DNA from 3 places in the Paraburkholderia sp. CNPSo 3076 genome. Region 3 is predicted to be linked to each of the others. Evidence: predicted binding sites of a transcription regulator. Region 3 holds the regulator's gene; each other region holds the start of a gene.

Region 1 (4,777 bases), on a different contig from region 3:
CAGTCGAAGGATGAAGTGAAGGCGCTTGCAGTCGAAGGCACGCGCATCATCCGCGAACATGCCGATAAAAACCCGCAAACGCACTGGACTTACCAGTATTCGCCCGAAACCTTCAGCATGACCGAGCTGACCTTCGCGCGCGAAGTCTGCGACGCGGTGGCCCAGACGTGGCGCCCGACGCGCGATCACAAGATGATCGTGAATCTTCCGGCGACCGTCGAAGCGGCGATGCCCAATGTCTACGCCGACCAGATCGAGTGGATGGACCGCAATCTCGCATACCGCGACAGCATCGTGCTTTCGGTGCATCCGCATAACGACCGCGGGACGGCGGTGGCCGCCGCCGAAATGGCGCTGCTCGCGGGCGCGGACCGTATCGAAGGCTGCCTCTTCGGCAACGGCAAGCGCACCGGCAACGTCGATCTCGTCACGCTCGCGATGAACCTCTACACCCAGGGCATCGACCCGGGCCTCGACTTCTCGGATATCGACGCCGTGCGCCGCGTGGTCGAGCGCTGTAACCAGTTGCCCGTGCATCCACGCCATCCGTACGCGGGCGACCTCGTGTTTACGGCGTTTTCGGGCTCGCACCAGGACGCGATCCGCAAGGGCTTTGCGCAGCAGCAGGCCGACGCCGTCTGGGAAGTGCCCTATCTCCCGATCGATCCCGCCGACCTCGGTCGCAGCTACGACGCGGTGATCCGCGTGAACAGCCAGTCGGGCAAGGGTGGCGCGACCTATCTGCTCGAGCGCGGCATGGGCTTCACGCCGCCGCGCCGCGTGCAGATCGAGTTCAGCCACGCCGTGCAGACCGCTGCCGATACGTCGGGTGAAGAAATCACGGGCGATGCGGTCTGCGCACTGTTCGCGCGTGAGTACTTCGAAACGCGCGGGCCGGCTGCCAGCGCCGGTTCAGGCCGTGTGCGCTGGGAAGGCCGTGATGTGGCCATGCCGGCTGCCGCCAGCAGCGACGAAGCGCATGCGCAAGCCGTGGCCGCCGCCATCGCGGCGATGGCCGGCGAGCGCATCGAAATCACATCGTTCGAGACCGAGCGCACCTCGCAGGGCGGCACGGCCGTGTTCGTCGGCGCGCGCGTGGGCGGCCAGCCATTGCGCCACGGTGTGGGCGTGGGCGAAGACGCGGTCCATGCGTGCGTCGCGGCAGTCGTCAGCGCGGTGAATCGCGCGGTCTGGCCGCAAGTGGATCGGCGCGCGGCGGCCTGACACGTTCCGCGCGTGTCGCGCGCGGTGCGCGAAGCAGTTTGAGTTTCAGCAGGGAAATCGGCGGCATTGTTGAGCGCCGGCGGCAAAACGGGCCGCCGGCGTGCGCCTGAAGCGCCCAAGCGGTGTTTCAGCGAGTGGACTTACCGGTCGTCACTCGATCGCGCAACGCGTCGCCTGCCATGCGAGCAGGCGCCAGTGGCCCCCTTCCTGCGTCTGGATCGCCGTATAGGCAATAGGAAAGAGCAGCGCACCGTTGTTCGCTTCCATCTCGATAAGCACGCGGCCGGAGACCACGCAGGCCTCGTTGCCCGCGTGCAGCACGTCCTGCGACTGGATCTCGATCTGGCGGTAGCGGCGGCGGCCCGCCGTGATCGCGTCGATGAACTGCTGCTTGGTTTCGCGTTTGCCGTTGGTGTGGACGAAGGTCGCGTGATCGGACAGCAACTGGTCCAGCGACGTGCCGTCGCCATCGACCATCGCGCGAAAACGCTCGCGCTCAAGTCCGCGAATCGCATCGATTAGTTTTGCCGCCATCGCTAGAGCCCCTTGCGCGTCGACTCGCGCCTGAGCGGAGATCTACGCCGAAGATTTTCTACATACGTCTGGCTGAAATTTATACCAGGTTTTGGCGCATGGATACTTGCGATCAAAGACAACGCCTCCATGTATCGTGCATACGCCACGCGCCCGGCGAAAACCGCGCGTGGCGCTAGCGTCATCCCCACGGCCGCGCCCGGATGTCGCAGCGCAGCACTTTCGTCTTTGTCCGATGTCTATTTGTCAGATTCCGTGGCAAAGTCCAGGCGCTCCGGCGCTCTTCGAGCATCGCTGATTCAACCCTTTATTTCCCGCGCTCTCGCGCCGGACTGCTGCCCGTTCTAGAGTGTTCCTTCGGCCTGCCCCTGCGCGGGCCTGCGCCGGGCGCCAGGCCCCGCCCTGCTTGACTGCCGGCGTTTAGTGTAATCTATCGATACAACCATTTCGATAGGCATCAAGGAACCTTGAAGCCCCTCCAGACTCCAAGTATTAGCACTCGGGAATTCAGAGTGCTAACATCCACCGTGGAGTCGGTGTCTGACTTTTGCAAGATTCCTGAGGAGTTCGCTACGTGAGCAACGCAATGACCATGACCCTTGCGAGTACGCTGAGCCCGTCGTCGGCCAAGGCCGGGGGCTCATTGGCGCTCGCGAATGCTTCCCTGTTGCCCGGCCAGTTGGGCAACATCGACGCCTATATTCAGGCCGTGAACCGGATCCCGATGTTGACGCCACAAGAAGAGCGTCAGTTCGCGACCGAGTTTCGTGAGCAAAACAATCTTGAAGGCGCGCGCCGCCTGGTGCTGTCGCACCTGCGTCTCGTGGTGTCGATCGCGCGTAATTATCTCGGCTACGGCCTGCCGCACGCCGACCTGATCCAGGAAGGCAACATCGGCCTGATGAAGGCCGTGAAGCGCTTCGACCCCGAGCAGAATGTGCGCCTCGTGTCGTACGCCATGCACTGGATCAAGGCTGAGATCCACGAGTACATCCTGCGCAACTGGCGCATGGTGAAGGTCGCCACGACCAAGGCGCAGCGCAAGCTGTTCTTCAACCTGCGCAGCCACAAGCAGGGCCTGCAGTCGTTCACGCCGGAGGAAATCGACGGCCTCGCGCAGGAACTGAACGTGAAGCGCGAAGAAGTCGTGGAAATGGAAACGCGCCTCTCGGGCGCCGACATCGCGCTCGAAGGCCAGACCGAAGACGGCGAGGAGTCGTTCGCCCCGATCGCCTGGCTCGCCGACTCGCACAACGAGCCGAGCGCTGTGCTCGCCGCACGTTCGCGCGACCGCCTGCAGTCGGACGGCATTGCGAGCGCGCTGGAAGCGCTCGACGCACGCAGCCGCCGCATCATCGAGGCGCGCTGGCTCAACGTGGACGACGACGGTTCGGGCGGCTCGACCCTGCACGAACTGGCCGACGAGTTCGGCGTTTCGGCCGAGCGCATTCGCCAGATCGAGGCGAGCGCCATGAAGAAGATGCGCAGCGCGCTCGCCGACTACGCGTAACCGTCGCCAGGTCTCAACGCCAAACCGAAAACCCCGTTCCCGCGAACGGGGTTTTTCTTTTGCGCGCTGTATCGCGCTGTATGCCAGTGAAAAACGCCGCGGCACCCTGCCGCGGCGTTTTGTTTCCGGCGCTGCTAAATCGCAGCGGCGCTCGGTACAACGTATGCTGGTTGTCAGCGGATCGATTACGCCGGCTGGAGCGCCAGTTCACGTGCATAGCGCGGTGCGGCGTCGCCGACCACGATGTGCAGCGTATCCGCCGAAGTCCACGCTACGTCGAGCGCGCCGAGGCGCTCGCGATCCACGGCCGCCGGGTCGCGCACGATCACGCGCAGGCGCGTGGCCGCCACCGCGTCGAGCGAGACGATGTTGGCAACGCCGCCGAACACCGCAAGCCAGCGCGACGGATTCGGATCGAGCGGGCCCTGCGCGATACCTGCGCTCGCGCTCGCCTGAGCAGCCTGAACGGCCTGACCCGCAGGCTGCGCCGCGGGCGCCGTCCTGACAGCGGCCGCGCCATCGCGTGCGATCTCACCGCGAATCTCGTCGGCGATGATGTCCGCTTCCGGCCCGATGATGACCTGCACGCTTTCGCCGCCGCGCTTGAGCACACCGCGCGCGCCGATCGCCTTCAACGCCGGCTCGGAAACATGCGCCGGATCGGCCACCGTGAGACGCAGACGCGTCGTGCAGGCATCGACCACCTTGAGGTTGGCCGCGCCGCCCAGCGCATCGATATAACGCGCAGCACGCGAGAGCGACGCCGCCGTGGCCGCGCCGCCCGTTGCCACCGCCACGCCCGACATCGACGAGGCGATTGCCGTATCGCCCGCCGAGGCTTCACGGCCCGGCGTGGGCAGATTGAAGCGGCGGATGAAGAAGCGGAACAGCCCGTAGTACACGACCGCATAGACCACGCCGAGCGGAATCGCATACCAGCCATGCGTGGAGAGCCCGTAGTTCAGCACGTAGTCGATCGCGCCCGCCGAGAACGTGAAGCCCAGCTTGATACCGAGCAGCGAGCAGATCGCAAGCGACAGCCCCGTGAGCACCGCGTGGATCGCGTAGAGCACGGGAGCGAGGAACATGAACGTGAACTCGATCGGCTCGGTCACGCCCGTGAGGAACGAGGTGAGCGCCATCGAAAACAGCAGGCCACCCACCATCGCGCGCTTGTCCTTCGGGGCTTCATGCAGCATCGCGAGGCACGCTGCCGGCAGGCCGAACATCATCACCGGGAAGAAGCCGGCCATGAAGCTGCCCGCCGTGGGGTCGCCCGCGAAGAAGCGGTGCAGGTCGCCCGTGACGGCCGCGCCGCCCGCTGCCGGCGTGAACGAGCCGAACACGAACCACACGAGCGAGTTGAGGATGTGGTGCAGACCCGTGACGAGCAGGAGCCGGTTGAGCAAGCCGTATACGAAAGTGCCGATCGCGCCCGCCGTGGTGAGCCAGTGGCCGGCCGTGTCGATCACACCCTGCACCGGTCCCCAGACGTAGCCGAACGCGATA
Region 2 (4,777 bases), 140 kb from region 3:
CGGCGAGCGGCGCAAAAAGCAGGGCGACCAGTCCTGCCAGTGCCGCGAGGGTCATTTTCAGCATGATTTTTCGCCCACGTTGGAAGTGATGAACGGCGGTTCCCCATTTCATGGAATCGTTTTCAATGTGTGGCTTCGGAGGGGGCGGCGTGCTTCCAACCGAGTTGGAGAATTGCGCGTTCCTGTGCATCGGCGCCGTTGTCGTTGCTGGGCGGACCCGGCGCGCCCGTGCTGGCGGATTCGTCCGCAGCGGACGCCGTGGCGCTCGCATTCGCATCGCCGAGGTCCGTTGGATTCACGGTCGCTGGAGAGTTGGTCGCGCCCGGCAGCGGGGGAGGCGGCGCGGATGCGGGTGGGTCTTTCGATGCTGACGGGGTGGCCGCGGCCCAGTCTTGCGACGACGGCAACGGTACGGTGCGCGCATCGCGCGGCAGTGGCACCGCCGCATCCATTTGCGCTGCGCCCCTCGGCGAACGGAGCGGCGACCAACCCGTCGCCAGAATGGCGCGCTCCATTAACGATCGCGCGTGCAGGCTGCCCGGATCAATCGCGAGCGCCTCCGATGCCTGTTGCTGCACGCAGGCCCAGGCACGTTGCGTCGCGCATCGGTCTGCGCTTTGCAGCGTGTCGTCGCGGCGTTGCGCGCGCGCTGCAATGTCCTGCGCGTCTTTGAAGTGCGGAATTGCGCCCGGTTTCGGCGCGGCGAACTGCGGCCCCGTGTCGGCAGCCGGGGGCATCACGTTAGTCTGTTGATGAGGCGAGTAGGGCGGGACTGAACCGTCCGTCGAGTACGTGGTGCTACGAGCTTCGCGGGGCCCCTCCTGCTTGTGCCGTTCGCCGAACAGCACAAACGCGGCACACGCGATCGCGAGAATGAGCGAGACGAGTAAAAGCCCCTTCGTGAAGCGCTGGCGACCCGTGTGCCTGAGCAGCCGCCGATACTCGAGCTCATAGTGGTGGAGATAGTCGGCGTGCACCGATGGGCGATTGGATGCGGACGCACCGGCCGGCGATAGCTTCGCGACGGCAGGCATAGGCACTGCCATAGGGCCATGGGCTCTTGACGCGGCTTTCGGATGCACGCGCGCAGCGGTATCCAGCGGACGATCCGCGCCGCAGTAAGGGCAGGAATCGATCTGCTGGTAGAGCACTCCCCCACAGAGCTTGCATGGTGTGGGGAAACTCTGGTCACGAGCAATCTGAGCGGACATGCTGTCGTTCCACCGTCATGGCGACGCCATTTCGGCATGTTCAGGATCGTCGTTGAAGCGATCGGCGAGGCCTCGCGGAACCCACGATCTGCATGCGCAGGAAAGCGGCGGTGCCTGACCGGACGCAGCCGCTTGAAGGATCATATGAGGGATTGTCCGTTCATACGTTAATTACCAGTGTTGCTTACCGCACATATGCGTTGCCGCTGGCCTCAAAGCCAGCGCCGCTGGCGCACGTCGAAAAGCACGGGTGAGCTGGCGCCCGACGGAGTCGGCGAAGCCCTGAATCCGACCGACCTTAAGAAACTGGGCACGCGGTGGTTTTGGCAACGAGGCCGGTCGGACCGACTACCGGCGAATGCGCGTGCCCGCGGCTTGTGCTCCGCGCAATAGTGTTAGCGCATGACAAAACATGGATCGATAATACTACTCTATGGATATGCGTCGTATTGTTGAGCACGTGCGCGCATTGGCGTGGTAACAATTCCCTTTGGTTGGTTGGCCCAGTCCTCGGCACGGGGTTGGGGATTTCCCCGAGAGGCGTCTCAGATGGCTCGACACGCGAGAGCGCGCCTCCACTTCCAGACCCAGGCACCCCCTTGTCTTCCCAAGTCGGATGGCATGCTATGTCATTGTTTTAACTGGAAAATATTATGGCGCGGCACTCAAATTTCGGGCGCCCGATAGTTCAAATTGGATTGACAAAGAGTGGTTCCCACCTCAACGGCGACTTCCCATTCCGCCCTTCTTGAATTTGTCACTCCTCGTCCATATAATTAGCACTCACCGCATGAGAGTGCTAACAACTCTGGTGCTAACAACATCTCTGGCTGGCGGTTACCGGCAGCCAGGTTTTCTTGAGTCTCTTCAAGTCCCAATCAACAGAGGAAATCCATGAACCTTCGTCCTTTGCATGATCGCGTGATCGTCAAGCGCCTGGATCAAGAAACCAAGACCGCTTCGGGCATCGTGATCCCGGACGCAGCGGCAGAAAAGCCGGATCAAGGCGAAGTCCTGGCCATCGGCCCGGGCAAGCGCGACGACAAGGGCGCCCTGATCGCGCTCGACGTGAAGGTCGGCGATCGCGTCCTGTTCGGCAAGTACGCTGGCCAGACCGTCAAGGTCGATGGCAACGAACTGCTCGTGATGCGTGAAGAAGACATCATGGCCGTGGTGAACAAGTAAGTTCATTCCACCGCTCACTATTCAAGAATTCAAGGAGTTAGAAGATGGCAGCTAAAGACGTCGTGTTCGGCGATTCCGCCCGTTCCAAGATGGTTGAAGGCGTGAACATTCTCGCCAACGCAGTGAAGGTCACGCTGGGTCCGAAGGGCCGCAACGTGGTGCTCGAGCGCTCGTTCGGCGGCCCGACGGTCACCAAGGACGGTGTCTCGGTCGCAAAGGAAATCGAGCTCAAGGACAAGCTCCAGAACATGGGCGCGCAAATGGTCAAGGAAGTGGCTTCCAAGACCAGCGACAACGCCGGTGACGGCACGACGACGGCTACGGTTCTGGCCCAGTCGATCGTCCGCGAAGGCATGAAGTACGTCGCATCGGGCATGAACCCGATGGACCTGAAGCGCGGCATCGACAAGGCTGTCGCAGCAGCGATCGAAGAGCTGCGCAAGGTCAGCAAGCCCTGCACGACCAACAAGGAAATCGCGCAAGTCGGCTCGATCTCGGCAAACAGCGACACGTCGATCGGCGACCGTATCGCTGAAGCGATGGACAAGGTTGGCAAGGAAGGCGTCATCACCGTCGAAGACGGCAAGTCGCTGCAAGACGAGCTGGAAGTTGTCGAAGGTATGCAGTTCGACCGCGGCTACCTCTCGCCGTACTTCATCAACAACCCGGACAAGCAAGTCGCCGTGCTGGAAAGCCCGTTCGTCCTGCTGTTCGACAAGAAGATCTCGAACATCCGTGATCTGCTGCCGGTTCTGGAACAAGTCGCGAAGGCTGGCCGTCCGCTGCTGATCATCGCTGAAGACGTCGAAGGCGAAGCCCTCGCCACGCTGGTCGTCAACAACATCCGCGGCATCCTGAAGACTGTTGCTGTCAAGGCTCCGGGCTTCGGCGACCGTCGCAAGGCCATGCTGGAAGACATCGCGATCCTGACCGGCGGTCAAGTCATCGCGGAAGAAACCGGCCTCACGCTCGAAAAGGCAACGCTGGCCGAACTCGGTCAAGCCAAGCGCATCGAAGTGGGCAAGGAAAACACGACGATCATCGACGGCGCTGGCGAAGGCGCGAACATCGAAGCGCGCGTGAAGCAAATCCGCACGCAAATCGAAGAAGCGACCTCGGACTACGACCGTGAAAAGCTGCAAGAACGCGTTGCCAAGCTGGCAGGCGGTGTTGCAGTGATCAAGGTTGGCGCTGCGACCGAAATCGAAATGAAGGAAAAGAAGGCACGCGTGGAAGACGCGCTGCACGCAACCCGCGCTGCCGTTGAAGAAGGCATCGTCCCGGGCGGCGGCGTTGCGCTGATCCGTGCACGCACGGCAATTGCCAGCGTGAAGGGCGCCAATGCAGACCAGGACGCCGGTATCAAGATCGTCCTGCGCGCCATGGAAGAGCCGCTGCGCCAGATCGTCACGAACGGCGGCGAAGAAGCGTCGGTGGTCGTGGCAGCGGTTGCAGCTGGCAACGGCAACTACGGCTACAACGCAGCGACCGGCGAGTACGGCGACCTGGTTGAAGCCGGCGTGGTCGACCCGACCAAGGTCACGCGCACCGCACTGCAAAACGCAGCTTCGGTTGCTGGCCTGCTCCTGACGACGGACGCTGCTGTTGCTGAAGTGCCGAAGGAAGATGCTCCGATGGCCGGCGGCATGCCCGGCGGCATGGGCGGCATGGGCATGGACATGTAATGCGATCCGGAGTTGGCGCTTTAGCTGTCGACCAGAGTTAGCGCTTCAGCGCTTACTTTGGTCCCATGCAAAGCTCCTACTCCGGTCCCAGGCAGAGCCAAGGCTCGCGCCGAAATTACATCGCCGTGCAGGGAACGCCCCGTGAGGGGTGTTTCCCTCGCCCGAAAAGAAAAAAGCCCGCAGCGATGCGGGCTTTTTTTCGTCCGGGCGGTTTGCACGCTTGGCCTCCGGGTAGAAGGCCAAGTCGTAGTTTTATTGCTTCGCTTCGCCCGGAGATGCTTCATCCGCGTCCGTGTCGTTGCTGCGCGCCCAGAAGAACCGGTCGGGCAACCAGGCGCCCATTCCAGGCCTGAACGCGTTCTGCACGGCCTGATACACATATTCCTGCGCCTCGCGCACGGCCTCGGGCGGTTCCTGCCCATTGGCAAGCAGCGCGGCGATGGCGGCGCCGAGCGTGTCGGTCAGGCCCATCATCGGCTGCGTGGAGCGGTCCCACAGGTCCTGGCGCAACTGGCCATCTTCGCAATACAGCGTGTTGACCACGCGATGCGTGCCCGTTTCCATCGCCAGGATGAACTCGCAGCCCATGGCGAGCAGGTGTGCAATGGCCGCGTCGACACTGGGCGCCTCGGCGTCGCCATCCGGCTGCGCGAGCGCGATCAGCGTGGCGGAGTCAGCCACGAGCAGCGTGGTTTG
Region 3 (4,777 bases):
ATGCCGATTTCCTCGATGGTTTCAAGGCAATCCGCCGTGAAACCGGGGCAGAACACGTCCGCACGGCGCACGCCACCCGCGCCCAGTTCCCGCAGCGTGGGCGCCGTGTACGGCTGGAGCCACTGCGCCCGCCCAAAGCGCGACTGGAACGTCACCCGGCACTCGACCGGCGTCAACTCCAGCGCGTGCATGAGGAGCGTGGCCGTTTGCTGGCACTGGTCGTGGTACGGGTCGCCCAGATCGAGCGTACGGCTCGGCACGCCGTGAAAACTCAGCACGAGCCGGTCGCCCGCCGCGAAATTGGGTTTGCCGTGCGCGTGCCAGTACTGATGCACCTGGGCCGCGAGCGCCGCGATATACGCCGGATGGTCGTGATAGCCGCGCACCGTGCGGATTTCCGGCTGGTTGCGCATGCGGCGCAGCGCGGCAAAGGCCGCGTCGAACGCCGTGGCCGTAGTCGACGCCGAGTACTGCGGGTACATCGGCATGAGCAGGATGCGTTCCGCGCCCGCCAGCTTGAGCTGGTTCAGTATCGCCGGGATGTCGGGCGTGCCGTAGCGCATCGCGTAATCGACGAGGACCGTGTAGTCGTTGATCTGCAGCAGATGACGCAGGCCGTCGGTCTGCTTCTGCGTGTGCACGCGCAGCGGTGAACCCTCGGGCGTCCAGACCGCCGCGTACTTCTTGGCCGACGAACGGCCGCGAAACGGCAGGATCAGCGCGCGCAGGATGACCTGCCAGACCGGCGCCGGAATCTCGACCACGCGCGGATCGGAGAGAAACTGCGCGAGATAGCGGCGCACGGCGCGCGGCGTGGGCGCGTCCGGCGTACCCAGGTTGATGAGCAGCACGGCGACGCGATGCGCCGCGGCGGACTGCGAAGGCCGCTCCAGGTCGAAACGCATAGGCGATCAGTGGCGCCGCGCGAACGCGCAGCAACGGTTGCATGAAACAAGCATTATAGCGGGCGGTCCTGGCGGGCCAAACCGGAGCCGCGACGCAGCGACTCACGGCGCGTTGGCCATTCGGCCGATGGCGCGCGCCACGCCTTGCGGGGATGATCGTCGGAAAGGCGGGTGTGCCCGATGCCGGTATGCCCGATGCCGGTATGCCCGATGCCGGTATGCCCGATGCGGCGCTCAGTTCTGGCTGAGCGTGAGCGAGAGCAGGCGCGCAGTGATGTCGACGATCGGGATCACCCGGTTGTACGCCATGCGCGTCGGCCCGATCACGCCGAGCGTGCCAACGATCTTGCCGTTCACCTCGTAGGGAGCCGTTACTACGCTCATTTCCTCGATCGGCACGAGTTGCGACTCGCCGCCAATGAAAATCTGCACGCCCTGCGCGTGGCTCGAGACGTCGAGCAGCTGCAGCAGGCTGGTTTTCTGGTCGAACACGTCGAAGAGCTTGCGCAGGCGCGCCATGTCCGAGGAAAGGTCGGCCACTTCGAGCAGGTTGCGCTCGCCGGAAATGAGCAAGGTGTCGCCGCTTTCGGGCTCTTCGGTGCTCGCGGTCACGGCCGCGTGCATGAGCGTGGTCATGTCGCCGCGCAGCGCGTCGATTTCCTCGCGCAGGCGGCGGCGCACCTCGTCGAACGACAGGCCCGCGAAGTGCGCGTTGATGTAATTCGAGGCTTCGATGAGCTCGGAAGGCGTGAAGTCGCGCTGCGTCGCCATGATCCGGTTCTGCACGTCGCCTTCGGGCGTCACGATGATGAGCAGGATGCGCTTGTCGGACAGGCGCATGAACTCGATCTGCTTGAACACGTGGCTGCGCCGGGGCGTCAGCACCACGCCCGCGAACTGGGAGAGGTTCGAGAGCACGCTGGCGGCCGCCGCCACCACTTTCTGCGGCTCGCCGGGGCGCAGCGTGGTCTTCACCGCGCGCGTGAGCGCGTCGTCGTCGGAGCTGGGCTCGACGGTGAGCATGGTGTCGACGAACAGGCGATAGCCGCGCGGCGTGGGCACACGCCCGGCCGAGGTATGCGGGCTGGACACGAGACCCAGCTCCTCGAGGTCCGACATGACGTTGCGGATCGTCGCCGGACTCAACTCCAGGCCGGAATAGCGCGACAGCGTGCGCGAGCCGACCGGCTGACCTTCGGCGATGTAGCGCTCGATCAGCGTCTTGAGGAGGGTTTGTGCGCGAGGATCTAGCATGACTCAAAATTTTAGCCTAATGGCGGGTTGGCTGCGAGTGCGCCGCCAGGCCGGGCCCGGCGGGCCTGCGCGCAGGGCGGGGCGGACCGGTATCGGCCGCCGTCGCACGGCGGATTGCACGACACATCGCACGTCCCCTCGCCCGGCACAACGCGCGTTGTCATCGCCGTGTCACCGGCTTCGGGTTGGAGGGCGCGGCGCGCAAGGCCTGGCGGCCCGCACCCGGCTTGCGCCAGGTTCTTTTCGTGACCTGACTATGGTGTAATGCCGGCATGCAGATCCAGAAGATCCAGAGCCAGTTCAAGACGGTTGCGCTCGTTGGGCGCAACAATACGCCAGGCATTGCCGAGCCGCTGACGGCGCTCGCCCAGACCATTTCGAAGCGCGGCTTCGAGGTCGTGTTCGAAGCGCAGACCGCAGAGGAAATCGGCGCGCAAGGCTATCCGGCGCTGCAGCCGGCCGAAATCGGCGCGCGCGCGGACGTGGCCGTCGTGCTCGGCGGCGACGGCACGATGCTCGGCATCGGCCGCCAGCTCGCGCCCTACCGCACGCCGCTCATCGGCATCAACCACGGGCGGCTCGGTTTCATCACCGACATCGCGTTCTCCGAGATGCAGGAGGTCGTGCCGCAACTGCTGGCGGGCTCGTTTGAGCGCGAGGAACGCTCGCTGCTGGAGTCGCGCATCACGCGCGACGGCGACCCGATCTACCACGCGCTCGCCTTCAACGACGTGGTCGTGAACCGCAGCGGCTTTTCGGGCATGGCCGAACTGCGCGTGAACGTCGATGGCCGCTTCATGTACAACCAGCGTTCCGACGGTCTGATCGTCGCGACGCCCACGGGCTCGACCGCGTACGCGCTCTCGTCGCAGGGGCCGATCCTGCATCCGCAGCTGCAAGGCATCGTGCTCGTGCCGATCGCGCCGCACGCGCTCTCGAACCGCCCGATCGTGCTGCCCGACGACTGCAAGGTGAGCATCCAGATCGTGGCGGGCCGCGACGTCAACGTGAATTTCGACATGCAGTCGTTCACGGCGCTGGAGCTGAACGACGTGATCGAGGTGCGCCGCTCGCGCCACACCGTGCCCTTCCTGCACCCGGTCGGCTACAGCTACTACCGCACGCTGCGCAAGAAGCTGCACTGGAACGAGCACCCCTCGCTGCAGGGCGATCCGGAGGACTGAAACCCGCGTCTTCGCGTGAAGCGCGCGCGTGCGTCGCCATGCAGCCAGCAGCCCCACGGTCATTAAAGCCAACCAAAAAAGCAGAACCAGACGCCATGCTTCGCCATCTCTCGATTCGCGACTTCGTGATCGTCGCCGCGCTCGACCTCGAATTCGATAGCGGCTTCACCGTGTTTTCCGGCGAAACGGGCGCGGGCAAGTCGATCCTGATCGACGCCCTCGCCCTCACGCTCGGCACGCGCGCCGACGCGAGCGTCGTGCGCACGGGCGAGAGCCGCGCCGACATCACCGCCGAGTTCGATGTGCCCCCGCATGCCGCGCTTTGGCTCGACGAGCAGGCGCTCACGAACGGCGACGGCGAACACACGGTCATGATGCGCCGCGTGGTGGACAGCGGCGGGCGCTCGCGCGCCTTCATCAACGGCACGCCCGCCACGCTCGCGCAGCTGCGCGAACTGGGCGAAATGCTCGTGGACATCCACGGCCAGCATGCGCACCAACTGCTCATGCGCCCCGACGCGCAGCGCGAACTGTTCGACACGCACGCAGGCCTCACGGATCTCGCCGCCACCGTCACGCGCGCGTGGCGCGACGCGCGCGACGCGCGTCTCGCACTGCAAAGCGCCATGTCGCGCGACCGCGAGCTGCAGCTCGAGCGCGAGCGCCTCGCGTGGCAGCTCGCCGAGCTCGACAAGCTCGCGCCGCAACCGGGCGAATGGGAAGAAGTGAACGCGGAGCACGTGCGGCTTTCGAACTCGGCCAACCTGATCGAAGGCGTGCAAGGCGCGCTCGCGGCGTTATCGGAATCCGACGAGGCGATGCTCTCGCAGCTGAACTCGATCGTCTCGAAGCTGCGCTCTCTCGCCGAAGTCGACGCCGAGCTCGACGACGCGCTCGCCGCGCTCGAACCGGCCGCGATCCAGATCCAGGAAGCGGCCTACTCGCTCTCGCATTACGCGCAACGCCTCGATCTCGATCCGCAACATCTCGCGCAGGTCGAACGGCGCCTCGACGCGCTGCATTCGACGGCGCGCAAGTTCCGCCTGCCGGCCGAGACGCTGCCCGAGGAACACGCGGCGCGCCGCCAGCAGCTCGCGGCGCTCGACGCCGCGTCCGATCTCGACGGCCTGCGCGCCGCCGGGAAGAAGGCGCAGGACGCCTATCTCGCGCAGGCGCGCCAGCTCTCGAAGGCGCGCGCCAAGGCGGCAAAGGCGCTCGGCACGGCGGTCACGCAAGGCATGCAGGAACTGTCGATGGCGGGCGGCAGCTTCGAAGTCGCGCTCGTGGCGCTCGGCAGCAGCTCGACCGGCGAGCCGATCGGCAGCGCGCACGGTCTGGAGCAGATCGAATTCCGCGTGGCGGGCCACGCCGGCGTGCCGCTGCGTCCGCTCGCGAAGATCGCATCGGGCGGCGAACTCGCGCGTATCAGCCTCG

The links. The regulator HrcA, encoded in region 3, represses chaperone genes, less so after heat shock. The targets are predictions, from matches to a motif close to TTAGCACTCNNNNNNNNNGAGTGCTAA.
Region 1: a site for HrcA is predicted at 2,251-2,277, ahead of rpoH (RNA polymerase sigma factor RpoH). Genes of this name have one in related genera too.
Region 2: a site for HrcA is predicted at 1,988-2,014, ahead of groES (co-chaperone GroES). Genes of this name have one in related genera too.

The regions. Positions count from the first base shown of each region.
Region 1 is NZ_JAPMAL010000016.1:140,191-144,967, forward strand. Features, by position in the region: gene leuA (2-isopropylmalate synthase) at 1-1,224, shown strand, start outside; gene M3A49_RS19645 (nuclear transport factor 2 family protein) at 1,375-1,758, opposite strand; gene rpoH (RNA polymerase sigma factor RpoH) at 2,333-3,268, shown strand; gene nagE (N-acetylglucosamine-specific PTS transporter subunit IIBC) at 3,454-4,777, opposite strand, start outside.
Region 2 is NZ_JAPMAL010000007.1:232,743-237,519, forward strand. Features, by position in the region: gene M3A49_RS10640 (TAXI family TRAP transporter solute-binding subunit) at 1-64, opposite strand, end outside; gene M3A49_RS10645 (hypothetical protein) at 123-1,211, opposite strand; gene groES (co-chaperone GroES) at 2,106-2,396, shown strand; gene groL (chaperonin GroEL) at 2,441-4,081, shown strand; gene M3A49_RS10660 (hydroxymethylpyrimidine/phosphomethylpyrimidine kinase) at 4,334-4,777, opposite strand, start outside.
Region 3 is NZ_JAPMAL010000007.1:95,125-99,901, reverse strand. Features, by position in the region: gene hemH (ferrochelatase) at 1-905, opposite strand, end outside; gene hrcA (heat-inducible transcriptional repressor HrcA) at 1,140-2,159, opposite strand; gene M3A49_RS10110 (NAD kinase) at 2,432-3,343, shown strand; gene recN (DNA repair protein RecN) at 3,439-4,777, shown strand, end outside.